Regions from separate parts of the Neomoorella thermoacetica genome, predicted to be linked through region 1. Evidence: riboswitches for the same ligand, from Rfam matches in the RefSeq annotation. Region 1 holds a riboswitch; each other region holds the start of a gene.
What was found. A riboswitch is a leader RNA that binds a small molecule or an ion and turns the genes downstream of it on or off. The one in region 1 is predicted to bind cyclic di-GMP.
Positions count from the first base shown of each region.

Region 2: linked by a shared signal. The riboswitch ahead of flgB (flagellar basal body rod protein FlgB) and the one ahead of MOTHE_RS02290 (stalk domain-containing protein) in region 1 are both predicted to bind cyclic di-GMP.
Region 3: linked by a shared signal. The riboswitch ahead of MOTHE_RS01570 (ATP-binding protein) and the one ahead of MOTHE_RS02290 (stalk domain-containing protein) in region 1 are both predicted to bind cyclic di-GMP.
Region 4: linked by a shared signal. The riboswitch ahead of MOTHE_RS12420 (HD-GYP domain-containing protein) and the one ahead of MOTHE_RS02290 (stalk domain-containing protein) in region 1 are both predicted to bind cyclic di-GMP.

Region 1 is NZ_CP012369.1:454,240-461,836, forward strand. Features, by position in the region: gene rph (ribonuclease PH) at 1-197, shown strand, start outside; gene MOTHE_RS02245 (XTP/dITP diphosphatase) at 187-792, shown strand; tRNA gene MOTHE_RS02250 (tRNA-Gly) at 936-1,009, shown strand; tRNA gene MOTHE_RS02255 (tRNA-Arg) at 1,015-1,091, shown strand; tRNA gene MOTHE_RS02260 (tRNA-His) at 1,104-1,180, shown strand; tRNA gene MOTHE_RS02265 (tRNA-Gln) at 1,193-1,268, shown strand; tRNA gene MOTHE_RS02270 (tRNA-Lys) at 1,276-1,351, shown strand; tRNA gene MOTHE_RS02275 (tRNA-Leu) at 1,359-1,443, shown strand; gene MOTHE_RS12685 (hypothetical protein) at 1,414-1,704, shown strand; gene MOTHE_RS02280 (CBS domain-containing protein) at 1,708-2,580, opposite strand; gene MOTHE_RS02285 (hypothetical protein) at 2,580-2,942, opposite strand; cyclic di-GMP riboswitch class I at 3,092-3,179, shown strand; gene MOTHE_RS02290 (stalk domain-containing protein) at 3,263-4,159, shown strand; gene crcB (fluoride efflux transporter CrcB) at 4,714-5,148, shown strand; gene crcB (fluoride efflux transporter CrcB) at 5,148-5,516, shown strand; gene MOTHE_RS02305 (DUF190 domain-containing protein) at 5,532-5,903, shown strand; tRNA gene MOTHE_RS02310 (tRNA-Gly) at 5,965-6,039, shown strand; gene tig (trigger factor) at 6,225-7,565, shown strand.
Region 2 is NZ_CP012369.1:694,390-701,986, forward strand. Features, by position in the region: gene MOTHE_RS03430 (motility associated factor glycosyltransferase family protein) at 1-946, shown strand, start outside; gene MOTHE_RS03435 (Uma2 family endonuclease) at 1,168-1,737, opposite strand; gene MOTHE_RS03440 (flagellar protein FlaG) at 1,996-2,358, shown strand; gene fliD (flagellar filament capping protein FliD) at 2,371-4,269, shown strand; gene fliS (flagellar export chaperone FliS) at 4,447-4,863, shown strand; gene MOTHE_RS03455 (hypothetical protein) at 4,867-5,355, shown strand; gene MOTHE_RS03460 (AbrB/MazE/SpoVT family DNA-binding domain-containing protein) at 5,409-5,612, shown strand; cyclic di-GMP riboswitch class I at 5,854-5,951, shown strand; gene flgB (flagellar basal body rod protein FlgB) at 6,118-6,516, shown strand; gene flgC (flagellar basal body rod protein FlgC) at 6,576-7,013, shown strand; gene fliE (flagellar hook-basal body complex protein FliE) at 7,265-7,573, shown strand.
Region 3 is NZ_CP012369.1:303,346-310,942, forward strand. Features, by position in the region: gene MOTHE_RS01545 (methyltetrahydrofolate cobalamin methyltransferase) at 1-567, shown strand, start outside; gene istB (IS21-like element helper ATPase IstB) at 676-1,434, opposite strand; gene istA (IS21 family transposase) at 1,431-2,918, opposite strand; gene MOTHE_RS01560 (uroporphyrinogen decarboxylase family protein) at 3,185-4,354, shown strand; gene MOTHE_RS13560 (hypothetical protein) at 4,374-4,547, shown strand; gene MOTHE_RS01565 (cobalamin B12-binding domain-containing protein) at 4,592-5,215, shown strand; cyclic di-GMP riboswitch class I at 5,690-5,775, shown strand; gene MOTHE_RS01570 (ATP-binding protein) at 5,944-7,062, shown strand; gene MOTHE_RS01575 (transposase) at 7,114-7,455, shown strand.
Region 4 is NZ_CP012369.1:2,491,402-2,498,998, reverse strand. Features, by position in the region: gene pnpS (two-component system histidine kinase PnpS) at 1-1,261, shown strand, start outside; gene MOTHE_RS14345 (AbrB/MazE/SpoVT family DNA-binding domain-containing protein) at 1,209-1,589, shown strand; cyclic di-GMP riboswitch class I at 1,632-1,720, shown strand; gene MOTHE_RS12420 (HD-GYP domain-containing protein) at 1,780-2,391, shown strand; gene MOTHE_RS12415 (phosphatase) at 3,157-3,903, shown strand; gene radA (DNA repair protein RadA) at 4,027-5,439, shown strand; gene MOTHE_RS12405 (CarD family transcriptional regulator) at 5,461-5,937, shown strand; gene MOTHE_RS12400 (PIN/TRAM domain-containing protein) at 6,009-7,160, shown strand; gene ispD (2-C-methyl-D-erythritol 4-phosphate cytidylyltransferase) at 7,148-7,597, shown strand, end outside.

The DNA of each region.
Region 1 (7,597 bases):
TGGACATGAATGTCGTCATGACTGGTTCCGGCCAGCTGGTGGAGGTCCAGGGAACGGCCGAAGGCCGACCCTTTACCCGGGAACAGCTCACAGCCATGCTGGATCTGGCCGGAGAAGGTATAGAGAGCCTGATTGCCATCCAAAAGCAGGTTCTTGGTGATATTGCCAGCCGGGTGGGGACAGGCAATGATAAATAAACTGGTTTTAGCTACCAAAAATGCGGGTAAAGCCAGGGAGTTCCGGGAGCTTTTGCAGGACCTGGGGGTGGAAATCGAGACCTTGCTCGATTTCCCCGGGTTCAACCTGCCGCCAGAGACAGGCAGCACCTTTGTCGACAATGCCCTTTTCAAAGCCCGGCTGACCGCCAGCATGACTGGCTTACCGGCCCTGGGCGACGATTCCGGCCTGGAAGTTGACTTTTTAGAGGGTGCGCCGGGAGTTTATTCGGCCCGTTTTGCCGGTGAACCCACCGATGACCGGCGCAACAACGCCAAATTACTCCAACTCATGGAGGGAGTGCCCTGGGAGAGAAGGACGGCTCGCTTCCGTTGTGTGCTGGCCCTGGTTACTGAGGATGGCGATACCCACCTGGCAGAGGGCACCCTGGAAGGGCTGATTGCAACGGAACCCCGGGGCCACCAGGGATTCGGCTATGACCCCCTGTTTTACTTGCCAGAGTATGACCTGACCCTGGCCGAGCTGGGGGGTGAGGTTAAAAATAAATTGAGCCATCGTGCCCGGGCTGTAAAGAAGATGTGGCCTATCTTGAGGCGGCTCTGGCCGGCAAAATAGCCTCCATGCCGGCCTGCCGCCAGCAAAAAGGGTCTTGCCAGGAGCAGGCCGGTCAATTATAATAAATAATGCTTTTTTCATGGTGGTTCAGCAAAAATTATTTTTGACGGGGAAACGTTTTTGTGGTAAAATAGAATTTGCCTGCGGGTGTAGCTCAATGGTAGAGCTCCAGCCTTCCAAGCTGGCTACGTGGGTTCGATTCCCATCACCCGCTCCAAACAGGCGCCTGTAGCTCAGCTGGATAGAGCAGCGGCCTTCTAAGCCCCGTGCCGCAGGTTCGAATCCTGCCAGGCGCGCCAGAAAAAGACATGGTGGGTGTAGCTCAGTTGGTTAGAGCACCAGGTTGTGGCCCTGGGGGTCGTGGGTTCGAGTCCCATCTCCCACCCCATTTTATTTATATTGGGGCGTAGCCAAGCGGTAAGGCAACGGACTTTGGATCCGTCATTCCGCTGGTTCGAATCCAGCCGCCCCAGCCAATAGCGTGAGCCATTAGCTCAGCAGGTAGAGCACCTGACTTTTAATCAGGGTGTCCGGGGTTCGACTCCCCGATGGCTCACCATTTTTTTGCGGGCGTGGCGGAATGGCAGACGCGCCAGACTTAGGATCTGGTGGGGTTAACCCGTGGAGGTTCAAGTCCTCTCGCCCGCACCAAATATAGATATTTCAAGGTTTTCCGGGTTTGAAGCCCGGATTTTTTTGCTGTATCACTGGAAAGGGAAAAGGAGGGGCGCTCAAAAGAATCGGCCGGCAGCGAAGAGCGGAACGCGGCTATGGAAAAAATCGCCGCTTTCGGCTGGCGGGGTGACCATCCTGGTGCAAGAATTGCAGCCGATTGCCGCGCGGGTTAAATATAGAATTTTTAGCCTAATCCGGCTAACTGCCGCATTTTTCATGAAGGGATGGACATGGTAGGCGCTACATGCATGCTGTTTCTTTAAATTCAACGGCCTCAACTACTACTACCGGTTTTTTCAGTCTTTTGGCTTTGGTTGAAGCCAGGCTGGCCATATTGACCAGGTTTTTGACGATATAGCTGCTGTCTTTACCACATTCGCGTATTTTTGAGCGACGGCCTCCGGCTACGCCAGCAGAGATGGTGACCTTTATTTTACCGGGCCAATTTTCGTTGGCGAAGGCCGTGACAATTTGCCGGGCTAATTTTTCTGCTGCAGCCAGGGACCTGGTGGTAACAATAGCAAATTCATCGCCGGCATAGCGGCACAGGGTATCCTCATTCATGTTAATTAAATTTTTTAAGATTATAGTGGCCTGGCGCAGGACATTGTCACCATAAATATGGCCGTATTCTTTATTAATACCCCCAAAGTTATCCAAATCCAGAAAGATTATTGCTATCTCCTGGCCTCGTCTTAATAACTCCAGGGCTTTTTCATAAAAGATTTCGGCTTTGTTTAAACCCGTAAGGCTATCGGTATATTTGCCCAATTCCAGCATGATCTGGGCGTAGGTAATTATACCAACAATGTTGCTTTCCGAGGTAACTACCAGACGCTCAATCTTATTCTTGACCATTAATTTTTGTGCTTCTGTCAGGGAAGCTGTTGGTGATATGGTGATCACTTTTCTCGTCATGGCATCGGCAACCAGCCGGTTTGGGTGAAACCTCCTGACATCCCTGGAAGTGATAATGCCTACCAGTTTTCCCTCTTCTACTACCGGGAGGCTGCCTATACCATAGCGTTCTATAATAGCGGCCGCCCGACCGACGCTTGCTAACGGGTCAATTGTATAAAGCTTCTCGCTTATAAGGCTTTTTACCGTGGGCACTACAAATCCACCGTCCTGCTGACCTGGATGGTAATATTTATCTGGGCCTTAAGCACCATTTTATCGTCGGCGATGCGGTTACTTTCTTCGATTACTACTGGGAGAAGCTTTTCTTTAGGGAGAAGCCTTAATAAAGATTTTTTTACTACTACGGCTTCGAAAGTCTCATGGTTTAGGCGTACTATCTCATATTGTTCCGGCGAAACTGCATCTACCATACGCCTTACGGCTTCGGGACCGATAGGTGCTTTTTTACCAACGAACAAGATGTCCTGCATGGGGGGGATTTCAAATTCAGATAATTTTATGTTTACATCGGCTTTACGTAGCGGTTCTCGCGAGGAGGAAGTTTCCTGGGCCATAAAAAGCGGTCCTCCTTTCTTGCCTAAACACACATCATTTATTATACCCTTTTTTACTAAATTTGCCCATGGGGTTTGATATTAATTTTTCAAAGTCAACCACCCTGACAGTTAAAAAATAGTTAAAAGTGACGATAAATATTTGTGAAAACCGCTAAAGGCGAACCTGACCGAAAGGCGGGGGCGCAAAGCCACGGGCCTAAAGCCTCAACAGGCCATGGCAGCCGGGTTGCCGGATAAGCCAATTTGAATATTGCTGGCAATTAGGGGCAACTACGGTTTTTGCGGGTTGTCTTAAAATTTTATAGGGGGTATGCAGGATGAAGTACAAAAAATTAATCAGTATGCTGGCCATAGCGAGCCTGCTTCTGCCGGCGGGGATGGCTTATGCCCGCCCGGGCAATGGTAACAGTGACCATGGGGCCGGTAAGTATGTAATGGCGTCGGGAACGGGGAATAATCATGAAGAAGATAGTCAATTAGGAGATGAATTGAAAGATCAAGAAAGGGGAGAACAAGGAGAAGCAAACATTGAAGAAGAAAATGGATTAAACGAACAGGAACGGGAAGCCAAGGGAGAATCCCAGGAAAATGATTCTCACCATTCTGAGCAACAGTTGAAAAAAGAGGTGCGGCAAAGGGAAGAAATCCAGGTACGTGAAGAAGCCCAACACGCTGGATTGGAAAAATTCCAGGGCCGAATCCGGGTTAAAAATAAAGAAATTAATTTTGATGTGCCGCCAGTGATTAAAGCCGGCCGCACCCTGATCCCTGTCAGAGCGGTTACGGAAGGTCTGGGCGCAACTGTTAACTGGGATGAGGCAACAAATGCCGTGACTATAGCCAAAAATGGAGTTACGGTAGTACTTATCCCCGGCAGCGCGGAAGTAACCGTTAATGGCACAAAAATAAATTTGGATGTGCCAGCTCTATTAATCAGCAACCGTACTTTTGTGCCCTTGAGGTTCTTGAGTGAAGTATTTAAAGAAAAAGTAAATTATAATGACGCCACTGGCGACATTGATGTTGAAGAAGGCGAGGGAGAGGCGACCTCCACGACTCCGGCAACGTCACCGAGCACCAGCCCGACTGCTACAGAAGTTCCAGCAGGTACGGACACTGTGTCCACAGCCGGCAACACAGCCAGCACTACCACGACCTCTCCTCCTTCCATCCCTGCGCCAACTACAACTACCTCCTCAATACCTGCCGCTTAAGTGGTAACCAAAACCCTGCTCTAAAAAGCAGGGTTTTTTACCGAAGATAGGCTAGCCGCGGCCCACACACCCACCGGGGCAGGCTATGATTTCTACATAAAGTTAAATTGCTTGCCGGTGTAAAATTAATTTAATTTTAAAGGTGGCTTAATACGTTTATAACGACCGCGTGCTATCATAAACCTTGAGCAAAGCCCTCTGACCTCCTTTAAAATATATACCCTACCACACCCGGATATATCCGGGATTTTTTTTACAGGGATAAATAGAGACATTGGCGCAGCTGTTGAGGTTACGGAGGAAACGGCGGCCATGATTGATGAGCAGGCAGGTATCGGTCGGGCGGCCCGGGAGTTTTTTGTCGCTATAGCGACGGCGGTAGGTGATATACGGCAGGAAAATGGCCGCCAGTGTGGAATAGAATCACTCTAGCAAAAGGTTAATACCCAAGGGATGGGGTTCCCTTTAAATCTGCGCTGGTGCAGTGATGACCCCTACGCGGGGGGGTAAAGTTTCCCCGGGGTAGGGGTTTATTTTTTGCCGCCATGGGAGGAATGATATTCACCATGCTCTACCTTTACCTTGCCGTAGGAGGATTTTGTGGCGCTGTCGGCCGTTATTTCCTGGCTAGTTTTATCAACCGTCTCTGGCCAGGTTCCTTTCCCCTGGCTACCTGGATCATTAACCTGGGCGGTTGCCTGGCCATGGGCTTTATCCTGACCTATACCCTGGAACGACTGGTCATGGGCCCGGAATTGCGCCTGGGGCTTACTACAGGGATGCTCGGTGCCTTCACCACCTTTTCCACCTTCAGTGTGGAAACCCTCCACCTGCTCCAGGGAGAAAAAATTCCCCTGGCCCTCCTTTACCTCTTCGCTTCCCTGGCCGGGGGACTTATCTGTATGCAAACCGGTATTTTTTTAGCGCGCCTGCCCTTATCTTCAAAAGCATTGAGTAGTATAATAACCAGGGAGGATGGGGAGGAGTAATGGCCTGGCTCTATGTAGGCTGTGGCGGGATTGCCGGGACCCTGGCCCGTTTCCTGCTAAGTCGCTGGCTGGGAAATCGCGTCCGGGGTACCTGGCCCCTGGGTACCCTGTTCGTCAACTTAAGCGGAGCCTTTCTGCTAGGCCTGCTCCTGGCCCTGCCCCAGGGAAGGTTACCGGCTAACGTGACCCTGGCCTTGGGGACAGGGTTTGTGGGAGCCTATACTACCTTTTCAACCTTCACCTATGAAACCGTCACCATGATTGGCGATGGCGAGGGTAAACGGGCCCTGGCCTACAGCCTGGGGAGCATTCTGGGAGGCTTGCTCCTGGCCTGGCTGGGCTGGCTGGCGGCAGGGAGTTTATTTTAGGCTGGAGGGATGGGTATGACCGGCACGAGGGCCAAGCGTTTGACGGTTTATCTGGGGGAGGGTATGAAGTGGCAGGGTATGGCCCTTTACCATGCTCTGGTTCTCGAATTAAAGGCCGCCGGCCTGGCTGGGGTTACTGTAGTCCGTGGTATCGAGGGATATGGCAAGCGTAAGCAGCTGTATGCCTCACGCCTCCTGGAGCTCTCCGCCGATCTGCCGGTTCTTGTTGAGGCAGTGGACAGCCCCGAAAAGATAAACGCCGTGTTGCCCCGGGTCCGGGAGATGGTCCAGCAGGGCTTGATTACCCTGGCGGATGTGGAAATCATCTCCTCTGCCGGAACTGCCAGCAACAAGGAAAATAGCCCCGGCCCGGGGAGGAGAGCTTGACAGGGCCAGGGGTTTTTGCTAATATATCGCTACGGAAAGCCGTGATGGTACCGAATAACGGGCGGAAGTAGCTCAGTGGTAGAGCATCGCCTTGCCAAGGCGAGGGCCGCGGGTTCAAATCCCGTCTTCCGCTCCATATTTTTGCTTATTAGTACCTCGGACCTGACCCGTCCGAGGTACTCTTTCACAGGCTATTTTTTATTATTTTAGCAGGAAAAGCTTCAGGCACGGCGAAATAAATCCTGAAGGTATTTTTAGACAAACGGATGGTCATAATGAATGGCGTCCAGTAGTCGGGAGTAGGGAGGAGCAAATAAGTAGATGAAGGCTGCCGTAGAAAAACTGGATAAAAACCAGGTACTCCTGGAAGTAGAAGTTGAAGCCCCCAGAGTCCAGAAGGCTATAGACCAGGCATATCGTCGACTGGTAAAGCAGGTCAATATTCCAGGATTCAGGAAGGGCAAAGCCCCTCGCTTTATCCTGGAGCAATATATTGGCAAGGAGCCTATTTATAACGAGGCAGCGGAGATTGTTATTCCTCCGGCTTATGAAGAAGCTGTGGCCGAACACCAGCTGGAACCCATCGACCGGCCGGAGGTTGAGATAGTTAAAGTAGAAGATGGAGAACCCCTGGTTTTTAAAGCCAGGGTGGAGGTTAAACCGGAAGTCCAGCTTGGTCCCTACACCGGCCTGGAGGTGGAACGCCAGGAAGTAGAGGTAACAGAAGCCGATATCGATGCTTACCTGAAGCGGCTGCAGGAGCGTTATGCCGAGCTGGAGGTAATCGAGGACGAACCGGCAGCAGCCGGTGATATTGTTACCATTGACTTCAAGGGCACCGTGGACGGCCAGCCTTACCCGGGAATGGAAGGGAACAACTACCCCCTGGAGCTGGGTTCAGGCACCTTTATAACCGGTTTTGAGGAGCAACTGGTTGGTGCCAGGGTAAATGAAGAACGCACCGTTAATGTCACTTTCCCTTCCGACTACCACGAAAAGGATCTGGCCGGTAAAGAAGCCGTTTTCCAGGTCACCGTGCGGGGGATAAAACGTAAGAAACTGGCTCCCCTTGATGATGAGTTTGCCAAAGATGTGAGCGAGTGCGAGACCCTGGCGGACCTGCGCCAGGATATCCGCCGGCGCCTGGAGGAAAGCCAGAAACAGCGAGTTGAAGCCGCAGTTCGGCAGGCCGTGGTGGAAAAGGCTGTCGCTGCGGCCACGGTGGAACTCCCGGAAGTTATGGTGGAACGGCGTATCGATGCCCGGATCCGGGAACTTGAGCGCAACCTACAGGCCCAGAAGATGACCCTGGAGGAGTTCTTAAAGAACACTGACAAGACTATTGGTGATTTAGAAAAAGAATTCCGGCCCGGGGCCGAAAGGGACGTAAAAACGGAACTGGTTCTGGAAGCTATTGCCAAAGCTGAAAATATCCAGCCCAGCCAGGAAGAGATTGATGCCGAAATCGAGAGGATGGCCAGGATTTTCCGGCAAGATCCGGATACTGTACGGAAGAATTTGGGCGACTTGTCCGTCCTGAAATACGATATAATGATTAAAAAGACCATAGATTTTCTGGTAGAGCACAGCAAGCCCGTACCGCCCCGGGAACAGGGCGCGGCAGGGGAAACAGCAGAAACAGCGGAAGCTACGCCGGCTTAACTGTGATCTCTGAACGATTTTAACGTGGAGGT
Region 2 (7,597 bases), 240 kb from region 1:
GTACCAGGGGCCCACTTTTAGCTGTGAATTGAATGTTTCACCATTTATTGAATGGTTTGATGAAAAGCTGGGCGAGAAAAAGGGTGTTCTGATCAGCGGTCCCTCAGTGGCCAATGTCTGCCTGGACCTGGCGGTGAAGATGGGCGCTAACCCCATTATCCTTATAGGCCAGGATCTGGCCTTCACCAACAACAAGACCCACGCCGACGGCGCCAGGCACCAGCAGAGGATAGACCCCAGCCAGGGGAACTACATTTGGGTAGAAGATATATATGGCGATAGAGTGCCGACCACTACAGCCTTTTATTCCATGCTCGTCTGGTATGAACAGTACTTGGGCAACCTCAAGGGAAAGCGCCTGGTCATAGATGCCACAGAAGGGGGTGCCCGTATTCGGAGTACCGAAATTATGTCTTTGCAGGAAGTGAGAGATAAGTACCTTCGGGAAACGTTTTCACCAGGGGAAATTATTGCAGCAAAGCATGACGTTTATGCAGTACCAGATGGGGAACAACTTCGGCGTCTTGAAGAGGCCTTTAGCGAGCTTAGTTCCCGGCGGGAGGATTTGCGGGCCTGCTTTGAGGAAGGTATAGAAGTGGCCCGGCAACTGCTGGAAAAATGCCACAAGAAAACAGTAAAGTTAACTAACTACGAGCGTGCCCGCCGGAAATTCATGGGCCTGGACCGGCGCATCACCGGCAATATCCTTTATCGACTTTTCCTAGAGCAGGGTCTGGCCGCCCGTATTGACGCCATCAACCGTATATTGGGCGAAAGAGTAAACGACGAGCAGGAATTGCCTGCGCGAGGAGAAAAACTAGCTTCCCTGTACCTGTCCTTCTTTACCGAGGTTGAGCGCTATGCCGAATTTACAACAGAGATACTGAAAGAAATAGAAGAAAAGATTCGGCGTGAAAGCGCCTCAACTAGCTGTTCAAAAGCTTAGAGGAAAGGGATATAAAATTAAAGGTTGTCCAGGTAAGTTCAGGTGGACGAGAGATTTATGACTTTGAGCGCGAAGTGGGTTACCCGGCCGGCACCAGAAGTTTTGGTAAAGCTGTATCAGGAAGCCGATATTTATGTTAATTGATCCTGGTATGAAAGCTTTCTCATGTCGTGCCGGGCCATATTCATTACGGCGCGAGGATGGTGTGAAAAAGCCCGGTGCTAATCTCCAGGTAAAATATATTGGACTGGAATATTTAGCCCCGGGAAAGCCAGCGGAGAAATATGGTCGCCGTGCCCGTATTCTTTAACCTCTCTATACCCGGACGGCGAAGGCTGGCGATAGGCAGTGACTTGCTGCGTCTGCAAGTTAACCAGCCATACTTCATTAACTCTGCCCTTAGCATACAGGCTTACTTTTACTTCGCGGTCATAGGCCAACGAAGTGTCAGCCACCTCGACTAACAATAGCACGTCCTCCGGCCGGGGGTGGAAAGTAGCATAATAATCATCACGCGGCTTGAGCAACATCAAGTCGGGCTGGGGTTCCGAGTTCTGGCCCAGGCGTAAAGGGTTCTGGGTGTCTACCAGGGCATTGTCGCCTATTTTGGTGCTAAAGATATGAAGCAGCCGTCTAACACACGCGGCATGCTGGGTTCCTATCGGCACCATCTCTATAATCTCCCCCTCAATCAGCTCTACCCGGTCATCTTCTCCCAGAATGCCTGCCCGGGCCATCTGGTAATATTCATCGACAGTAAAACGCCTGCGGGCAATCTCTATTGCGGCCATTCTTTAGAGCCCCCTTTCGTTCAGGGTAGAGGAGTACATTACAGGCTGATTATTATGGCTATATTATACCACAGTTAGAAGCGAGACCATTCTGAAAAAGGAAAAGGAGGCTATTCCCGTAGTACGCCCCACATTAGAAAGTGCTTCGCTTAAGTTTTAACACTGCGAAGCAACTTTAATCCGTGGTAAACCTCAAGCGCGGCAAGGAACTGTCGATATTAACCTCTAGGAATTAGATTTACCTCGGGGGTGGCAAGAGTGCGGGTCGAAGGAGTCGATCCTTTAATCCTAAACCAGGTCCAGAGCCAGACGCAGAAACCGGCAGTACAGGATACTAAAAAAATTAACGTGGACAGCGATCAGGAAAAGCGCCGGCAGGATGGGCAGGCCGGGTACTCCCGGGGCGATCTTGAGCAGGCGGTGGCAAAGCTCAATACAGCCACAGATCTTTTTAATATTAAACTGCGCTTTAAGCTCGACCACGAAAAGGGTGAAATATACGTCCTAGTGATCGACGCCAATGAAGGCAAAATTATCCGCCGCATCCCGCCGGAAAAAGTACTGAATGTGGCCAGCCAGATGCAGCAAATGGTGGGGCTGCTCCTGGATGAGTTGATATAGGAGGGTTCTGATATGGCTAGCGGCATTTATTTTTCCGGCCTGGCTTCGGGACTGGATACCGAGTCGATTATCACGCAGTTAATGGACCTCGAAAGGATACCCCTTACCAGGCTGCAGCAGCGCAAAAACCAGTACAACGTGGAGAAAAACGCCTGGCACGATATTTATACCCGTTTAAGCAGCTTGCAGAGCAAGCTTGGCGATCTTAAACTTGCTTCCACCTTTACCGGTATGAAAGCCACCTCAAGTAATACCTTGGCTCTGACGGCTACTGCAGCCAGCAATGCTCCAGCCGGAAGTTACCAGGTGAGCATTATCCAGCTAGCCCAGGCTCACAAAGTGGCCAGCCAGAATCTGGTTTATGGTACGGAAGCGCAATTATTAACAGATACTTTTACTGACGCCACCTACACCAGCAGTGTGGCGACGTTGAACAACTTAACCCAGGATACGGCAAATGGCTTGCTAAAATTAGCCTCAGGAGCAACGGGGAGTATTACTTCTAATGCTATTAACGTTAATGCCGCCAATGGCGGCCGCCTGGCTTTGACGGTCAATCAACAGGAACGGCTGAATGCTAATTATGTGTATCAATACCGTACTTTTGATGGCACTACCTGGAGTGAATGGCAAACGCTGGGCAATTTAACCGGTGATGGTTCCGGGATTTTTAAGAGCCATACTTTAACAGCTGATATAAGTGGCAATGTGCAACAGGTGGAGATTAAAGCTACTTTAAATGGAGATTTTGGTGCCAGTGTTATTCCTATGCTTGCCGACTGGACGGCCACCTTCCAACCAGCAGAACCGGTTACGTCCGATACTGTGGCGCTGGGCCTGAGCGGTTCCTTTACCATTACCGTTGGTAGTGAAACCCGGAATATTACCATAAATGAAAATGATAGCCTACAATCCATCGCCTCCCTGATCAATGCAGTACCTTCTGAAGGGGAAACAGGCCCGGGAGCGGGGGACATTGTGACGGCCAGCGTCATCGATCATCGCTTGGTAATTACCAGTAAAACTACCGGCTCTAACGGGGCTATATCTTTTTCCGATCCTGACGGTGTCCTCAATAAGTTAGGGCTGGTAGATGCAAGCGGGGTTATTCTACCACGCGCCGTCATCCAGGATGCCAAGGATGCCGTATTTACAGTCGATGGCCTCACTATAACCCGCTCCACCAATACGATTACAGATGTCATCCAAGGGGTTACCCTGAACCTCCTGGCCGTTACTGACACTAACGGCAACGGCACAATTGAACCGGCGGAAACACTGAACCTGGAGATAAGCCACGACACTCAGAAGGCCGTTGATGCTATCCAGGCCATGGTGGATCAATACAACTCAGTAATGGAGTTTATCAGCACCAAAGCCGGAGACAAGGGTGATTTACAGGGCGATCCTACCCTGGCGCGTTTTAAAAACGATTTATGGCAACTGATGACTGATAGAGTAGCCGGGTTAACGGGGACTTACCAGACCCCCTGGAGTATTGGTATTTCGACAGGGGCTGTAGTAGGTAGCGGTTCTTTAACCTTCGATCGCAACGGCAAAATAACCCTGGATACAACAAAGTTAACCTCGGCTTTGGAGACGGACCCAACAGCCGTCATGGCTATTTTTACCAACAGCAGCGAAACCGGCTTGGTCGACAAGTTGGATAGTTACCTGACTTCCCTGGTGCGCTCCGGGGACGGCATTATTCCTTCCCGGGAGCAGTCCCTGCAGAACATCATGGATGACATCGACGACCAGATCGCCCGCATGGAAGACCGGCTCACCATGAGGGAAGAGCAGCTCCGGCGGCAGTTTACGGCTATGGAGCAGGCCCTGGCGGCTTTGCAGAGCCAGGGGAACTGGCTGGCCGGGCAGATTGCCGGATTGGGGGTCTACCAGCAGAAATAGCTTAAGCTGTGATACTATACTTCATAAAACAGGGTGGGAGCGGTGAGGATGTGGAGAGAGTCTTAGAAGCCCATGAAGTTAAGTTTAACTTTCTGTCGTAGTTTACTGGCAGGCGTTGCAGGTTTTTAAACCAGCAACCCTTTAGGCACAAGGCGAATGAATATCGAGGTGTAACTTATGGCTGTCATCAACCCCTACCAGGCCTACCAGCAAAACCAGGTCCAAACCCTGTCCCAGGAGAAGCTGGTGCTGATGCTTTACGATGGAGCCCTGCGCTTTTGTCGCCAGGGGCTGGTGGCCATGGAGCAAAAGGATTATGCTGCTGTGAGCAATAACCTGGGTCGGGCCGAGGATATTTTAAGCGAATTGATGGCGACCTTAAACCGGGATGTTGGCGATATTGCTGAAAACCTGTACAAGCTGTATGATTTCATGTATCGCCATTTGGTGCAGGCCAATGTGAAAAAAAGTGTAAAGATGATCAAAGAAGTTATTGAGCTCTTGCAGCAACTGCGCGACACCTGGGAAGAGGCTACAAAAATATATCAGACCCACGATTACCGCACCACAGCAGGTGTGAACTGGCAGGGTTAATTAATGAACGAAATAGAAACAGCGGCCAGGCAGCTTTTAGAGGCGTATGGCCAGGAAATAGAAATGTTGCAGGTATGGCAGCGAAACTTAAAGCAACAACAGCAAGCCATTCAAGCCGGCGCCTGGGGTGACTTGAATAATCTCCTAGCAGAAGCCGCTCCCTGGAGGGAAAGGCTGACCCGGGCGCGGCAGGCTACCCGGCAGCTTGAAGAGTTCCTGGTATTAGTTTCAGGGTGTGAAATTCTGGAGTGGGAAAAGATCGAGTTCCTGCCGCCGGCAACCCGCAAGGAACTTTCCAGGGCAGCCCTGCAAGTGCGGTCCTTATGGGAAGAATGCCAGTATGTGCATGAAGCCAATATAAAAAAATGCAATCTGGCTATAGCAACGATTAGGGCTGAGCTGGAGCAAGTACGAACAGCCCGGCAAATGGGCCTGGCCTACCGGCGGGAAAATAAAACTATGCTGCCCCGCTGCCTTGACCGGCGGTTATAAGTTAAGTTTTAGGTAGAGAACAGGGGCAGGGATAGGTGGGGGGAAGGAAGACAATGAGCAAGCAGGTTGAAATAACAAAATTATCAAGCCGGGGGCAGGTAGTTATCCCGAAAGAAATACGGCAGCAGCTGGGATGGGAAACGGGCGATCACGTGGCTGTGGAAGTACAGGGGGATATGGTCATCCTGCGGCGCCTGCAGCTGGAAAGCTACGGGGAAGGAAGGTACCAGCAGGCCAGGATGAGTTTAATCAAGTAGAAGTCCTGACGTTTTTAGCCAACAGGCAGCGTATCCTGGTTACTTTGCTTTCTAAGTGGCAAGGGCGATAAATTGGTGGGTCCTGTCGAGGCAGGGCCAATGGCTGTATTGATTGCATGAAAGAGCCGTTTCTCCATAGACGGCTCATTATTTTTTGGTTAAATTTCTCTCCACCTGCAAGAATTTGCCAAAACGTGTTGAATAAATACCGAAAGCAACCAAGGTAAAACTTTCTTACTCCGGGCGTCAAAGGCAAGCTCTCCGAAAGGGGATGCGCGCAAAGCCATGGGTCTAAGGCCTGGTAGATACAGACCGGGCTATGGCTGCCAGGCTACCGTAACCGGTTAAATTGTTATGCCCGGAAGAGGGCCTTTATTTTTAGGCATGGGACTTTAGTCCCGGGGCAATTGGGCCTTTTGTCCGATACCAAGATTACCACGAAAGTGATAAAGTGGTAACTGTTGGAGAATAGCATCGATTTTTCAGGGAATAGGGTGAGAATTGGGTGTTCCTGACGCCGACCATGTACGTCCTGGAGAAGGCCCTGGACACGGCCACCCTGCGCCAGAGGACCATCGCCCACAATATCGCCAATGTCAATACTCCCGGCTTTAAGCGCTACCAGGTCTCCTTTGAGGACCAGCTCAGCCGGGCCCTGGGGCTCGAGCCGGGCTTGCCCCTGTATCGTACCAACCCCTACCATCTGCCTCCATCCGGCCTGGAGCTCGCTCCCCAGGTAAGCAGGGATACCAGCACCACCATGCGCCAGGACGGCAACAATGTCGATATCGACCGCGAGATGGTTGACCTGGCCCAAAATAGCCTGAACTTTAACGTTGCTGTCCAGCAGCTCAACACCCGCCTGGCCATGTTGCGCTACGTGATCAACGAGGGTAGACGTTAGGCGGCTGGATCCGGCCTGCAGGTAAGGGAAACAAGGGGAAATCAGGGAGGGATAAAAGGTTGGAACTGCTACCGGCCCTGGCCATCAGTGCCTCCGGCCTCACGGCGGAACGCCTGCGCCTGGATATTATCGCCAACAACCTGGCCAATATCAATACCACCCGCACGCCCCGGGGCGGTCCCTACCGTCGCGAAGTGCCTGTGTTCGCCGAGAGATTGCAGGAAGCTATGGGGCAGCTACCCGGGCGGCCTTCGTCCCGGGCTCCCGGCGCCGGGGTAGAAGTAGCTGCCATTGTCGAGGATAATTCCCCGCCGCGCCTGGTCTACGATCCGTCCCATCCGGACGCCGACGCCAATGATTATGTTCATTTACCCAACATCAATATCGTCAACGAAATGGTCGACATGATCACCGCCTCGCGGGCTTATGAAGCCAATGTGACGGTCTTGAACGCCGCCAAGGCCATGACCTTGAAGGCCCTGGAGATCGGCCGTTAGGCTACCAGGCTGGATGGCCACAAAGATCACCGGCCCGGGACCGTGGGCGGGTCCCTGCCGGCAGTGCTGCCTGGATGAATCCATATCACTCCGGCAGACCACCGGCAGGCGATGCCATCTAGATAGTTACACCTTAAATGGCGCACTGCATGCGAGCCCGGCCGCCGGCTAACAGGCAGGTATGGGCAGCGAGCCTGTTTCGCGGCTACCAGCCGGGCCCGCAAGGATAATTCGAGGAGGGTATGTTCCCAATGCTCCTTACACCCGTATCCCTTTTAATGCCGGCACCCCTTCAGGAGACCCGGCCGGTTTCCCAAACCGGGGGGACGGATGCCGTGGCCCAATCCTTCGGCAATCTCCTGCGGCAAAAGCTGGATGAACTCAATAACCTGCAGCAGCAGGCCGACGCTCTCACCCAGGAATATTTTGCCGGTAAGGTGGAGGATGTCCACCAGGTCATGCTGGCCCTGGAGGAGGCTAACCTCTCCCTGCAGCTGGCCATGCAGGTGCGTAATAAAGCCGTCGAAGCCTATCAGGAAATTTCCCGCATGCAAATATAAACTACTTGATTGAGAACTAAATAG
Region 3 (7,597 bases), 150 kb from region 1:
ACCGATGTACCTTTATGCATTGATAGCACAGCAGGGGAGGCAATAAAAAAGGGTCTGGAGACCGTCAAGGGCGATAAGAGCAAGGTGATAATCAACTCCATATCCATGGAAAAAAAGCGTCTGGAAGAAGTATTGCCACTTGTACTCGAATACCAGTGCCCGGTAATCGGCCTGACGGTGGACGACAATGGTATCCCGAAAACGGCTGAAGAAAGGATCAAGATAACTGAGGGACTGATAGAGACCCTGAGCAGGAAGAATTATGATTTGAGCAACCTGTATATCGATCCGCTGGTTCTCCCCCTGGCCGTAAACCACACCAATGCGGTGATGTTTTTCCAGTGCCTGAGGGATATCAAGAGGTTATTTAAAGTGAAGACAGTATCCGGTTTAAGCAACATCTCGTTTAACATGCCGAAGAGGAAGCTCATCAACCGTTACTTCCTGACAATATGTATGGCGAGCGGCATGGACGCGGCCATTCTCGATCCGTTGGATGGAAAAATCATGACCGCAGTCACCACCACCGATTTATTGCTGGGTAACGACCGTTTCGGAAAGTGTTGATTGTCAATAGAATTGACCCACTATGTGCAAATAAAATTGACCCACTGGGGAACAAAAATAATAAGCTGCAAGTCATGCGCTAAAGGGAATGAAGGTGTAGCCTCCGATTTAACGGTCGTTGGCTGCTTTCAGTTTACCCTTGAGCCGGTAGCTAGTGCCGTTAATATAGAAAATGCGGGCATGATGCACAAGCCGGTCAATTATGGCCGCGGCTACCACCTGGTCGGAAAATATCTCCCCCCATTCGTTGAAGTTGTAGTTGCTGGTCAGGATAATACTCCCCTTCTCGTAACGCATGGAGACCAAGCGGAAGAGAAGATTGGCCTGTTCTTTAGTTACAGGCATGTAGCCGAGTTCGTCGATGATTAGAAGGTTTAGCCGGGAGTAACCCAATAGCTTGTCAAGGAGACTGCCGTCTTTGGCGCTCAAAAGTAGTTCTTCCAGTAGTTTCTGAGCCGTAATAAACACTACCCGGTATTTGGCCATGCAGGCCTTGATACCTAAGGCTACTGATAGATGGGTCTTGCCGACCCCGGGCGGCCCCAGGAAGATGATATTCTCCTTTTTCTCCACGAAATCCAGGGAGCTTAAAGAGATAATTTCTTTTTCCCGGATTGAGGGTTGAAAGCTAAAGTCAAATTCCTCCAGGGTTTTGATAAAGGGGAAACGCGCTTTATTGATTTTCGTCTTGACCGTGCCTTCGTTTTTCCTTTTTAACTCCTCTTCGAAGAGAAGGGAGAGGTATTCGGTATAAGAAAGGTTGTTTTGCGAGGCTTTTTCTGTTATCTCCTGGTAATGGGCAAGCATCCCCTTTAGTTTTAAGGCCTGCATCTGGCTTTCCAGGTAAGCGGTTAATTTGTTGCTCATGATACTGCCGCCACCTCGCTCTCCTTTAGGGCATAACAGGAGAGGTCCCGTTTGATTTTACCTGGCGGCATATTGACACTTGCCGGGTCACAGGCACAAGAAAGCGGAGCGATTTCCTTGCGCTCTAAAAGCCTTTTTACGCTGTTTTTGTGATAAGAACCGATTTTCAGGCATTCTTTGATGGCTGCTATGATATCTTCTGGGGTATATATCTCCTGATAGCTTAAGATTTCCGCCAGGTGCCAGTACAGGTTGGCGCCATTTTTATCACGCAGGCCTTCCAGATACCTTTGGCCATCCTCGCCAAAGGCGCTGGTGAACTTCTCCACCAGGGCCGAGCGTAGCTTCAGTTTCTTTTCCTGGTATTGACGGTTGATGGTTTCGTGTTCGGGGTGAAGGGGACGGGCGGTTTGTTTTTTAAGGTCAAGGTCAAACTCCGCTAAAAGCGCACCTTCCTCGTCATATACCTTTAAGCGCCGGCCGTAGATGTTTTCGACCCACACCCTCCTTAAGCAGTAGCGCATGGGTACGGGGTAGAGATTGCCGTCATGGGATATATAGCCGTCATTGCTCACCTTCCGGGGTTCTTTATGGTGTAATAAGGCCGGTTCGACAGCCGGTATTTTAACAAGGCACCCTTTTTCCTCGGCAAACATTTCTTCCGGCGGCCGGCCTAAGGTGCTGTGGGGCCTTTTGTTGTAGGCTTCCTGGAACTCGGAAAGCTTTACAGCGAATTCGTTTAAGTTCCCCACCTCCAGGCCCCGCAGCAGGTGTTCCTGGACATAGTAAAAGGGGCGTTCTACCTTTCCCTTGGTCCGGGCACGGTAGTTGGCGCAAGGACAGGGCTCAATGCCATACAGCCCGCAGAATTTTAAAAACTCGTCATTATACCGGACAATACCGTCCTTCTGGTGGGTGATAACCATTTGCTTGCCGTTGTCTATCACCAACTCCGGGGCATAACCGCCGAAGAAGTCAATGGCTTCAATCAGAACCCGGATCACATCGGCGGTGGTGATGCTTAAAGAGAAGGTGTAGAATTTCATCCGGCTGTAGGATAAGACCACTTCGTGGAGATATATTTTCACGAGCTTCCCGTCAACTGGTAGCGTCCACACCTTCCAATCGTACTGCATCTGTTTACCTGGGCCTGTTTCCACCCGGGTGGTGGCTAATTTAGCGGTCCTGTCATCTTCCTTGATGGCCCTAAGATAACGGTGGACGCTGGCCAGGGAGCCTTGATAGCCCTTATCTTTCAGTTCTTTGTAAATCCTTGTGCCGATATATCCTTTGGCAAGCATAACCTTTATTTCTTCCAGAAACTTGTCCAGTTCTTTGGTATACTCCCTGGCTTTAAACTGGGGAGGGCCGGCTTCTTTAAGGTACTTCCTGACGGTATTCCTGGACACCCCAACATCCCTTGCTATTTGCCTGATGCCGACCCCTTGAGCGTGCAGTGCCTTGATGCGCTGCCATTTGTACATGCTGACCACCTCTTTTTCCTCCCCCTCTCAGGGGAGATTTTATCACAAGGTGGGTCAGTTTTATTTGACGATCCTGGGTCAATTCTATTTTACGATCTACAGGAAAGAACTTTTTAAAGGCATATCGTAAAGATTTGTTAGCGGATTAAAGTAATAAGAAGTTAAAGGGTGAGGTAATACGGTTAGGTAAGAAGAAAAGAAAAAAGGACCGGAGGAGCACTCCATGAGGTGGACGTCATATAAGCAAGGAGAGGGAATGAGAGAGTATGAGTAAGGAAAAGCTTTATCAGGAGAGACTGCAGCGTTACATCACAGCCATGGAATGTGGCAAACCGGATAAAGTTCCTATAGCTTTCTCAGTTGGTGAATGGGCTGTCAAGTACACCGGCAGTACTCTTGAAGAAGTATATTACAACCTTGACAAATCAATTGAAATAACTTGTGAAGTAGTACAGGACCTCGATTTTGACATTTTCGGAGGTGGTCCCACCTTATGGTGGCCACCAATGTTCGATGCCATGGGTTCGAAATTGTATAAGTTCCCGGGTATTCATTTAGAGGAGAACTCGCAATTCCAGTATATGGAAGAAGAGTACATGAAACCGGAAGACTATGATGATTTTATTGCCAATCCTACTGAATGGCTGGCAACTAAATATTTGCCTCGTATTAGTGAGGAGTTTGCCAGGCCAGGCTCATACCGAGCCACGGTAGCGCTAATTAAAAGCGCGGCTGCTTATGCCATAGCCAGCAATGTCATGGCTAAAGGGTGGGAAAAGTGGACGAAGGAACACGGCGTAGTACCTTCTACGAGCGGGTTTACCAAGGCGCCTTTCGATACCCTGGGTGACACTCTGCGGGGTATGAAAGGGATTTTGCTTGACATCCGCCGTCGACCCGAGAAAGTCCTGGCCGCGTGCGAAGCGATTATACCACATAATATAGCCTATGCCATGATTGGGGCTCGTGGAGATACCACTTTACCTTGTAAGGCAACCCTTCATCGAGGTGCCTACCCGTTCCTGAGCATGGAACATTGGGAAAAATTCTACTGGCCGTCTTTGAAGGCAGTTATCGAAGGTCTCTGGGCGCAAGGAAAGAGGATGTACTTCTTTGCTGAAGGAAATTGGACCCCGTATCTTGAGAAGATAGCTGAACTGCCGGATAAAAGTATTGTATTCATCATAGATACAACTGATGCCAAAAAAGCGAAAGAAATTCTCGGCGGTAAGTTCTGCCTGTGGGGTGGCGTTCCCACTACGCTTCTGACTTACGGCACGCCGGCACAAGTGAAGGATTGTGTGAAGCAGGCTATTGATGAACTGGCCTGTGACGGGGGCTTTGTCCTTGCACCTGGCGGAGCTGTTATGAGTGATGCCAAGCGGGAAAATATTTTTGCAATGATTGAAGCAGGACGAGAGTACGGCGTTTATTAACAAAGGGAAGGGGAAGTCAATGGCTGAAAATAAGGAGAAAACATTTGTTCCGGAAGCCGGTACTTGCGTGCCGTGGAAGGTTAAGAGGGAAGAGCTGGGGGAAATCCCCGGCAATGAGGAGATTGTAAAAAAAGAGTGGGAGAAACTCGAGGCCTTTGCCTACGCCTTTATCTGGTTCTGGGTACAGCGGTAGCCCGCAGAGATATTTAATTCTCTAGAATTAGGAGTGAGGTCTTTATGCTGACAGACACTTTATCAAAGGCAATGGCAGAACTAGAAGAAGAACAGGTACTCGCGCAGGTAAAAGAACGCCTGGGAGGGGGAGTCGCGCCCCTGGAGATTGTCAAAACCCTCCAGGAAGGCATGGTAGAAGTAGGCAACCGGTTTCAGTCGGGCGAGTATTTTCTGAGCGAATTAATAATGGCAGGCGAGATAATGAAGGGCGCCATGGATATTTTAGAACCACACCTGGGGGGAGAAAGTGGAGAACACAAAGGAACCATAGTGATCGGCACAGTGAAGGGAGATATCCACGACCTGGGCAAGAATATAGTCATCATGCTGTTAAAAGGGGCGGGGTATAAAGTAGTCGACCTGGGGGTGGATGTACCGAAAGAGAGGTTTGTTGAAGCCCTGCAGGAAACGAAGGCGCCCCTGGTAGGCATGAGCGTGCTCTTAACCAGTTGCCAGGAGGCGATGAAAGAAACCATCGAAGCGATCCGGGGTGCAGGTCTGGACACCAGGGTGGTTATTGGAGGCAACTATATAGACGAAACCGTGAAGAATTATGTAGGAGCGGACTATTATGCCACCACGGCTACCGATGGAGTAAAGGTGGCGGCGGAAGTGTTCGGAGCATAGTGTTAATGCACGGAAGGTTGGCAACGATAAGGAATGGGGCCTGAAAAATGGCCCCTATTCTTTATTCATGCCATTGGTTTACCCCGGGTTTTACTTTTACTTTGGTAATGTCTTTTTGTATAAAGAAGGAATCCCATAATGCGTGTCGAAATTTATTTTATCTAGTCTAGTAATTCTTGGTCAGAGGAGTACACTAGCAATGTCAAAGAAATTACAGATAAGCAATTACCAAAAGAACCATATTAACCCAACGGGGGGGTAATTTATGTAGTAAATGTAAAAAGATGGAAGCAATTTGGCTACCACTTATTGTTCTTTCCATAAACAATAATCCTACCTTATTTAACCCCTATTAAAACTTCTTCTCGCAAAGAACCCTTTCTGGTTTTGTTTCCCATAAAAAGGCTAAAAGAGCGATAAAAAACTAATTCTCCACCCCCTAGACTAAAAAATTTGCAAATCAGTAGAAGGCTTTAGTGTAAAAGGCAAACCACCTGAAAGGGTGGGACGCAAAGCCATGGGTCTACAGCCGTTACCGGTATGACTGCCAGGCTGCCGCTAGTAAAGTCTTGATTGATAGGTTTTTATAAAGGCAGCCTGGTTATGTTAAATGGCTGCCTTTTCTATTTTTATTCAGCCTCCGGGGGTTGACTGGCTTTTGGAGGTGATTGTTCTTTGAAAGCCCAGGGTTCCTAGCCTTAACACCGGCTTAAAGGGGGTGTTCTAGTATGCAACAATGTCGTCAGTGTAACCAGAAGACCCCGGAACGTTCTTGCCCTGATTGCGATTACTTTATGACCCCGGGCTCTTTGCGCCGGAAGCCCCCGTCACCTATAGGAATAAATCTGGTTGCAGCTGACGGGAGGCGTTATGACGGCCGTATCCTGGTCTTAAATATGATGGAGTTGGGATTAGAAACAGATGCCCCGGTACCCGGGAAATATCGTATTCACCTTCATCAGAACCTCAGCCTGGATGTGGCCGGGGTACCCACCAGAGGGAAGGGGAATATTCGCCTTTTTGATATCCTGACTGTTTACCGGGATCAGGAAACAGCTACCCGCCTTAGCAGTGACGAGTACGCTTTATTAACCGGAAGTACGGGGGACTTTATTGAACAAGTATCCCAGCTGGTCCCCGTCCACCTGCAGAAACTGGTAAAAGAGCGGTTACTTGCCGAAATCCAGAACTCTGAGATTTTGAAGGCTATGCAGATCGGCAGCGTGTTGCGCTATGAAAGGGGACGATTTCGCCATTTAGGGGGCCAGGCTGATCTAGAATTACCCCCGGAGGAAATAGAAAAATTGATACATAAGGCAATTCGCCAGGGTACCCACTGCCGGGAGCTCATTGTAAGTAGTGACGGGAAAAGGGTTTTTGACCTGCATGGGATCCCCCTGGATCCTTACTCCGGGGGCTTGCTGGCCTTCGATATTACGGAGATTATCCATAAAGAAAGGCAGATGCGCCGGCAGGAGATGCTTGCTTACCAGGAAGCCATTGCTGCTGTTACCAATGGCCGGTTGAGGCTCTCGACCCGGGCGGAGATTGCTTCATTACTTTCCCAGGGACATGAGCTGGCCAAGGGTGAAGTTCAGAAGGCTGCCGATGTTGCCCTGGCGCGGAGCAAGTTGCGCAGTATATTACCAGAGGTTTTTCGTGGTCGCCAGCACGGTATCTGCCTGGGCTTGACCGAAGCCTTAACTAATGCCTTAAAACACGCTGGCGGGGGTGAATGGGTAGCCAGGCAGGACGATGAAGTCCTGCGCGTAATTGTCCAGGACCACGGCCAGGGAATAAAACTAAAGGATCTACCCAAGGCAACCCCTCTTAAGCCCCGAAATTAGATTGGACAATCTTCCAAATTCATGAGACTATAAGGTCAGGAGGTTGTTCAAGTGGAACGTCGGAAATTTACCCTAGAGTTCAAGCGCCAGGTCGTCGAACAGGCCATCGCTGCCGGAAATAATTCCGTCGTTGCTCGGAAGTATGATATCCGGCCGAATATTGTCAGCCGATGGGTTCGTCAGTACAAAGCCGGCCAACCCATGCAAGGCAGTAGCCCAAAGGGAAACGCCACCCACGTTACTCAGCAGGAACACGCCCGACTCGTTGCAGAGAACCGTGAGTTAGACAAACAGAATACCCATCTAAAGCAACTTCTGGGCGAAAAAGACCTTGAAATTGCTATATTGCGTGACCTATTAAAAAAAGCCAACCCTCACTTGCAGATAAAGTAGCCATTGCGCACAAGTGGATCACAGCCGGGTACAACGCTACTCTCGTGCTGCGCATAGTGGGGGTTTCTCGATCCACCTATTATTATCAATTAACACATGAACCCAAGCCGCATACCACGACGGGTAGACGTCCGTTTCCTGG
Region 4 (7,597 bases), 490 kb from region 1:
CACCTTTATCCTGGCCCGGGGGATTATAACCCCCCTGACGGCCCTCCTGCCCCTGACCCGCAGGATTGCCGCCGGTGACCTGGAACAGCGGGTAGAGATCCAGAGTGACGATGAGGTGGGTTTATTAAGCCATCATCTAAATATCATGGTGGAAACTCTACGCAATAATTTCCGGGAAATAGCAGACGAGCGCAATAAAATGAAGGCTATCCTGGCCAGTATAACCGACGGCCTGGTAGCTGTTGACCAGGTGGGCCGGGTTATAATGCTCAATCCGGCGGCAGAGAAGATGTTCGGTAAAAAGGGGGCAGAGGTCGAGCACAAGTATCTCCTCAAGGTTGTCCGTAACCATGAAATCGATGCCATGGTAAAGGAGATCCTGGCCAGTGGCCTGCCCCTGGAGAATGAGGTCCGGCTCTTCCCGACTACCAGTCAGTTATTCAGAATCTATGGTACGCCCATCACCAGCGAACAGGGACGAATAATCGGGGCCGTGCTCACCATCCGGGATATTACCGACATCCGCCGCCTGGAGCAGATGCGGACGGAGTTTGTGGCCAACGTCTCCCATGAATTACGTACCCCCCTGACCTCAATCCGGGGCTTTGTTGAGACTCTGCTGGAGGGGGCCCTTGAAGACCCGGAGGTCAGCCGGCGCTTCCTGGGAATTATCAACCATGAAGCCCAGCGATTGCAGCAATTAATCGAAGACCTTCTCTCCCTGTCACGACTGGAGAGCCAACCAAAGCGACAGGATGCTGGGCGTGCGGACCTGGCGGCCACCTTGGACCGGGTCCTCACTACTATTAACCAGTTAGCAAGGGAGAAAGGAGTCGCCCTGGAGAAGGAGATACCGGCGGAGATACCGGAGTTGGCCATCAGTGAGAGCTATCTGAACCAAGTGCTCCTTAATCTGATTGATAATGGCATTAAGTATACCCCCGCCAGTGGCAGGGTAACTATACGTGCTGCCCGGTTAGGGGAATTAGTTCAGGTAGAGGTGGCAGATACCGGCATAGGCATCCCCCCCGAGAGCCTTCCCCGCGTATTTGAACGATTCTACCGGGTAGATAAGGCGCGTTCCCGGGAGATGGGAGGCACCGGTCTGGGCCTGGCTATCGTCAAGCATATAGTCGAGTCCCATGGTGGCAGTATCAGTGTGACCAGCAGGCCGGGCCAGGGCAGCCATTTCTTCTTTACCCTCCCCATTGCCGCTGAGGAAGGGGGGCGAAGCAATTACCAGGAAGAACCGGGCACCTGACCGTAAAACTCCTGGTGGCAACAGACGCATAGTTGATTGCAAAGGGCGGGTAACTCTACCTGCTAAATTAAGGCAGCAACTGGATCTATACCCTGGCGCAGAAATTGAGTTTTTGGCCGGCGAAGATGGTAAATGGTACGTCAGGAGGGTTGACATTCAATCTAACTGTCGTTGCTGTGGCCGCCAGGTAAACCTTGTAACTATCAGGAAGGATACCATGTGCCGTGAGTGCGCTGAGAAGTATTACCGGGCCCTGGGAAAAAAGCTGGGCTTGGGTAATGTGGGAAAGGGTGGGAATTTGGATAATAAAAGAGGAAACAAGCGATAGATGTCGAAGTAAAGGTTAAAAATAATAATTTTGAACCAGAGCTGCTCAAAAGGGTAAACCCATCGAAAGGTGGGGACACAAAGCCATGGGTCTAAGGTCCTTAAAAGGGCTATGATCGCCAGGCTGCCGGCTCCAGGAAGCGGCCTAGTCTTGTTGAGGAGCAAGGCTTTTTTTATTACCGGATTTAGCAGTGCTGGGAGAGGATGACTATGGTTTGGAATGGCAGGCGATACATAACTGGTTGGGTCGGCTGGCGGCCCATTCTCCTTTTACCTATCGCCATTCCCTGGGCGTTGCTAGCCTGGCATTGAACCTGGCCCGGATCTATGGGATGGACCAGGGAGAGTGCCAGGCTATTTATGCCGGGGCTTTGCTCCATGATGTCGGCAAGATTACTATAACCAATGCGCTGCTTATGAAAAAAGGTCCTTTAACCCGGGAGGAATGGCTGGTAATCAAAAATCACCCCCGGGCCGGGGTAGAGTTGCTGACAGCTTCAGGTATTAGCCCTGGTATTCTGGAATTTGTTGCCTATCACCACGAACGCTGGGATGGTGGAGGATATAATGGTTTAAAGGGGCCGGATATTCCCCTGGGGGCCAGGATTATCGCCCTGGCCGATGCCTTTGAGGCCATGACCTCCCAACGACCCTACCAGCAAATTCGTACGTTGCCAAATGCCCTAGCGGAAGTCGAAAATAACGCCGGGACCCAGTTTGACCCGGGACTGGTACCCGTATTCTTTACAATGATCCACAAGCTAATGAAAACAGCCTCCTCCCTGCCACTAATCAGACCATGAAAATTAATCTAACCTTAACACGGTAATTATTGATTTTTAACAGTAATGAGTTATACTATCAATAGAGGGAATACCTGATACCCTCCAAGCAGGTGTCCTCTGACCTCCTTAATATATATACCTTTAGCCCAGATTTTCTGGGCCACTTTTTTAGCTAAAAATGGAGGCCGCTCCGAGGGAGCAGCCTCCATTTTACAAAGCCGACCAGGACCTTAACGCCGGCTACTGCAGCTACCTGCATAGCCCACGGCAACCTTGCGGCTACCATAGACCATTACGATAACTACAATAACCTTTGCTCGATGGTCATAAATACCTGAGAAGCCCGCAGAGATCTCTCGACCTCGACGAACCTCGAGCTTTTTTGTCAAAAGCCTGCGGCACCTATAACCATCTTAGCTCGACCAGCAACTATCTTTGCCGACCTGACATTAATCCCTGCAGACCAACGCCAAGCCGTGACGAACAGCTACTGATCTGCCCGCCGGCTGACCAGTAAGCCTTTCGACCTGCTGGTTACCTTTGGCCGAAAATTACCAAACCCGTTTTAGACCCGGTAATTTTCTGGACTCGGTCCCGGCCGACCCTGTTGTTTCTATTATATCCATTCAGGAGAATATTATTTAAGTGGGTTCAATTTTTTTATTAACCATTGAAGGATAACTTATCCAGGGTTAAATTAAACCTACAGCAAAAGGGTTTTAATATTGGGTTAATAACTTATTGCTATAATAAATAAGAGCAATAAGAAGGGAGTTGCAAAAAATGCTGTTTGAAGCCGATCTCCACACCCATACTGTTGCCAGCGGTCATGCCTATAGTACCGTTAAAGAACTGGCCGAGGCAGCCGAGAAACGTGGCTTAAAGATGATCGCCATTACGGATCATGGCCTGAAGATGCCCGGCGGTCCCCATGAGTACCACTTTGGTAACCTGGTAGCCCTGCCCAGAAAGATAGGAGGAGTAGAAATTCTCCGGGGCGTAGAGGCCAACATCATCGACGTTGACGGGAATCTGGATCTCCCCGAACGCCTCCTGGAGGAACTTGATATTGTCCTGGCTGGCTTCCATACTGGCACTGGTTTTGATAATCGTCCCGCGGAGGATTACACCCGGGCCGTGCTGGCGGCCATAGCCAATCCCAGGGTCCACCTTATCGTTCATCCCGGAAATCCTGACTTTCCTGTGGACATAGAAAAATTGGTCCTGGCAGCGGCCCGCGAACATAAAGCCCTGGAGATCAACAATAACTCCTTTAGCATCAGTCGCCAGGGCAGCCTGCCCCGTTGTCAACTCCTGGCCAAACTGGCCCAAAAACATAAAGTGCAGGTAGCAGTGAATAGTGATGCCCATATCTTCAGTTCGGTAGGTAATTTCGCCCGCGCCTGGCAGGTCGCCCGCAGCGCCGGTATTAGTGAAGATCAAGTAATCAATAAAACCGCCGACCGGGTGAAAGAATACCTGGGTTGGCATCGTCGCCGGGGGCAGGCCTTACAGGAAGAAGGGACCTAGATTGGTAGGACTTCCCAGAGCGGGTCGGCGGTGATATAATTATCTTCGACAGCCTCCCTTGGCCAAGTGCCACCATCGGTGAATGAAAATAGCGGGGCTGATAAAAGCAAGGGGGCAGAACTCCTGACCAGGATCAAAGAACGCTTCGTTTGCCAGCAGTGCGGTTATGAATCCCAGGGCTTCCTGGGCCGATGCCCGGCGTGTGGTAGTTGGAATAGCCTGGTGGCCGAGGCCATAATTCCAGAGGGTATAAAAAAAGCGGCAGGCTCCGGGGAAGTCCCCGTCCTGCTATCCCGGGTAAATGATATCAGTGAAAAGAGGCTGGTGACTACCCTGGGCGAATGGGACCGGGTCCTGGGAGGCGGGCTAGTTCCCGGTTCCCTGGTCCTGGTTGGCGGGGCTCCCGGGATTGGTAAGTCTACCCTCCTTCTCCAGGTGGCCCACTTACTCTCTTCGAGGTACGGTAAAATACTCTATGTCACCGGAGAAGAATCCGCCAGCCAGACCCGGTTAAGGGCTCGACGCCTGGGCGCCGAGGAAGGCGAGATCTACTTACTGGCGGAAACTAATATTGAAGGGATCCTCCTGCAGATAGAACGGCTGCAGCCGGTAGTAGTTATGGTGGATTCTATCCAGACGATGCTTCTTCCTGATATCCAGGCTGCCCCGGGCAGCGTTTCCCAGGTGCGGGAAGGAGCGGCCCGCTTTTTACGCCTGGCCAAGGATGGCGGCCCGGCAGTAATTCTGGTGGGTCACGTCACCAAGGAAGGATTCCTGGCCGGCCCGAAGGTCCTGGAACACCTGGTGGATTGTGTCCTCTACCTGGAGGGTGAACGCTACCAGGCCTACCGCATTCTGCGGTCCGTTAAAAATCGCTTCGGCTCCACCAATGAGATTGGCGTTTTTGAGATGACCGGCTCCGGTTTGCAGGAAGTAACCAACCCCTCGGCCATGCTTATGGCCGAGCGCCCGGCCGGAGTGGCGGGCTCCAGTGTCGTCGCCTGCCTGGAAGGCACCCGGCCCCTTCTACTGGAGATCCAGGCCCTGGTGAGTAAGACTGCCTTTGGAAACCCGCGGCGACTAGCTACCGGTATTGATTTCAACCGGGCCCTCCTGCTGGCAGCGGTCCTGGAGAAACGGGCCGGCCTGCCCCTGGGGGGCTACGATATATACCTTAACGTGGCCGGTGGTATTGCCATCAATGAACCGGCAGCCGACCTGGGTATATGCCTGGCCATTGCCTCTGGTTTGAAGGATCGTCCCCTGGAATCCCGGACCCTTGTCCTGGGGGAGGTTGGCCTTGCTGGAGAGGTAAGGGCCGTCACCCAGCTGGAAAGGCGCGTTGAGGAAGCAGCCAGGCTGGGTTTTAACCGCTTTATAATTCCGGCTGGCAATAGGGGGGGTCTTAAAGGGCAGAGCGGCTGCGAAATATATAAAGTATCTACAATAAATGAGGCCCTGCGACTGGCCCTCGTTAATACCGGCTCAGGGGCAGGCGATAATACGTTGAGTAACCCGTTTTATAAATACTCTTAGTCATAAATGGAGGGTCGCTTAATGTTTAAAGTTGGCGATAAAGTGGTGTACCCAATGCATGGGGCCGGGGTCATCGAGGCCATCGAGGAGCGGGAAGTCCTGGGCAAGAAGAGGAAGTACTATATCCTCCGTTTACCGCTGGGCGACATGAAGGTGATGATACCCCTGGAGAGCGAACAAGCCGTAGGCTTGAGGGAAGTGATTGACGAGAAGGAAATCCAGGAGGTAATCAAGATTCTCAAAGAGCCCAGGAGCAACGGCAGCGGCAACTGGAACCGGCGCTACCGTGCCAACCTGGAAAAGATGCGTAGCGGCAATATTTATCAGCTGGCCGAAGTGGTGGGAAACCTTTCCCGGCGGGAACATGATCAGGGCCTTTCAACAGGGGAAAGGAAAATGCTAGAAAACGCCCGCCAGATGTTAATCAGTGAACTGGCTCTAGCCCGGAACGCTGAAAAAAATCAGGTAGAAAATATGCTGGAAAAACTTTTAGCCTGAGGTTAAGGATGGTATAAGATGGCGGTTCCGGAGACAGAATCAAAGGGAAAGGAAGTAAAGAAGGTGAAAAGATGTTATTGCGCATTTTACGTGGGGCCTTTGGCCTGCTGGGAGCGGCAGCCGGCTTCTATGTAGGTCGGGCAGGCTTAAACCTCTGGCAGGTGGGCGGGGGAGTGAACCCGCCCCCGGGGTTGAGTTGGACGCTACTGGCCCTGGTGACTTTCGTGGCCGGCCTCGTGGGATACGGTGTGGCCCAACATATTATTAACCTGGTGACCCAATCCATGCGCTGGCTGGAAGGGAGGTTGCAACGCACCCCGGCCCAGGAGATAATAAGCGGTGCCCTGGGACTAATCTGTGGACTTATAATTGCTAATTTATTGGGGGCCTCCTTCTTTCATTTACCCCTGGTGGGACCCTATATTCCCATGGTTGGGAGTATTCTCTTTGGCTACCTGGGCTGGAGCCTGGGTACCAAGCGCAGGGACGAAGTCTGGTCCCTCTTTAATATTTTCCCCCGCTGGGGGGGAAAAGAACGGGATAAAGGCAAGGGTGAAAGCGTCCGATCCGGGGCCAAGATCCTTGATACCAGCGTCATTATCGACGGCCGGATCGCTGATATTATTAAGAGTGGCTTTATAGAGGGAACGATAGTTATTCCGGCCTTTGTCCTGGAGGAGTTACGCCACATAGCCGATTCTTCCGATCTGCTAAAACGCAACCGCGGCCGGCGCGGGCTTGATATCCTGAACAAAATCCGTAAGGAAACCGGCATTACCGTAAAGGTTTCCGAGGTTGATTTTGACGATCTGACGGAGGTAGATAGCAAACTTGTCCGCCTGGCCCAGAAGATGGGCGCTCCGGTCCTGACCAATGATTATAACCTGAACAAGGTGGCCGAGCTCCAGGGTGTCCGGGTGTTGAACATCAACGAACTGGCCAATGCCGTTAAGCCGGTAGTTTTACCGGGAGAAGAAATGACTGTTCAGGTGATTAAAGACGGTAAGGAGATGGGCCAGGGGGTAGCTTACTTAGATGACGGCACCATGATTGTCGTTGAGAACGGCCGCCGGTTTATCGGCCAGACAATTGCCGTCCTGGTAACCAGCGTTTTACAGACTGCCGCCGGGCGGATGATCTTTGCCCGGCCCAAGGCTGCTGACCGCAAACTTGGTGCCCATCACCAGGCCCTGGAACGGAGCGAGTACCAGTGCCTTTCCTGAGCATGATTATAGCCGCTGCCGGCCGTGGACGGCGCCTGGGCCGCGAAGTAAACAAAGTTTTTTTGCCCCTGGCGGGTAAACCCATGCTGGCCTATAGCCTGGCCGTAGCTGTTGCTTCTCCCCTGGTGGATGAGATAATAATTGTTACCCGGCCGGATGACATTCCCCTCTGCCGACAGGTGGTGGCCGGGGAAGGGGCTGGCAAGGTAAAGGCTATAGTAGCCGGGGGGGCCGAAAGACAGGATTCTATTGCTGAGGGTCTCAAAGCCGTGGCACGGGCAGCAGAATGGGTGGCCGTGCACGATGGTGCGCGGCCTTTTTTAACACCGGCCTTACTAGAAAAAACAATTCTGGCCGCCCGGAACACTGGGGCAGCCATCGCCGCCCTGCCGGTAAAAGAGACCATTAAACAGGGAGGTGAAGCCGGGATCGTGGCG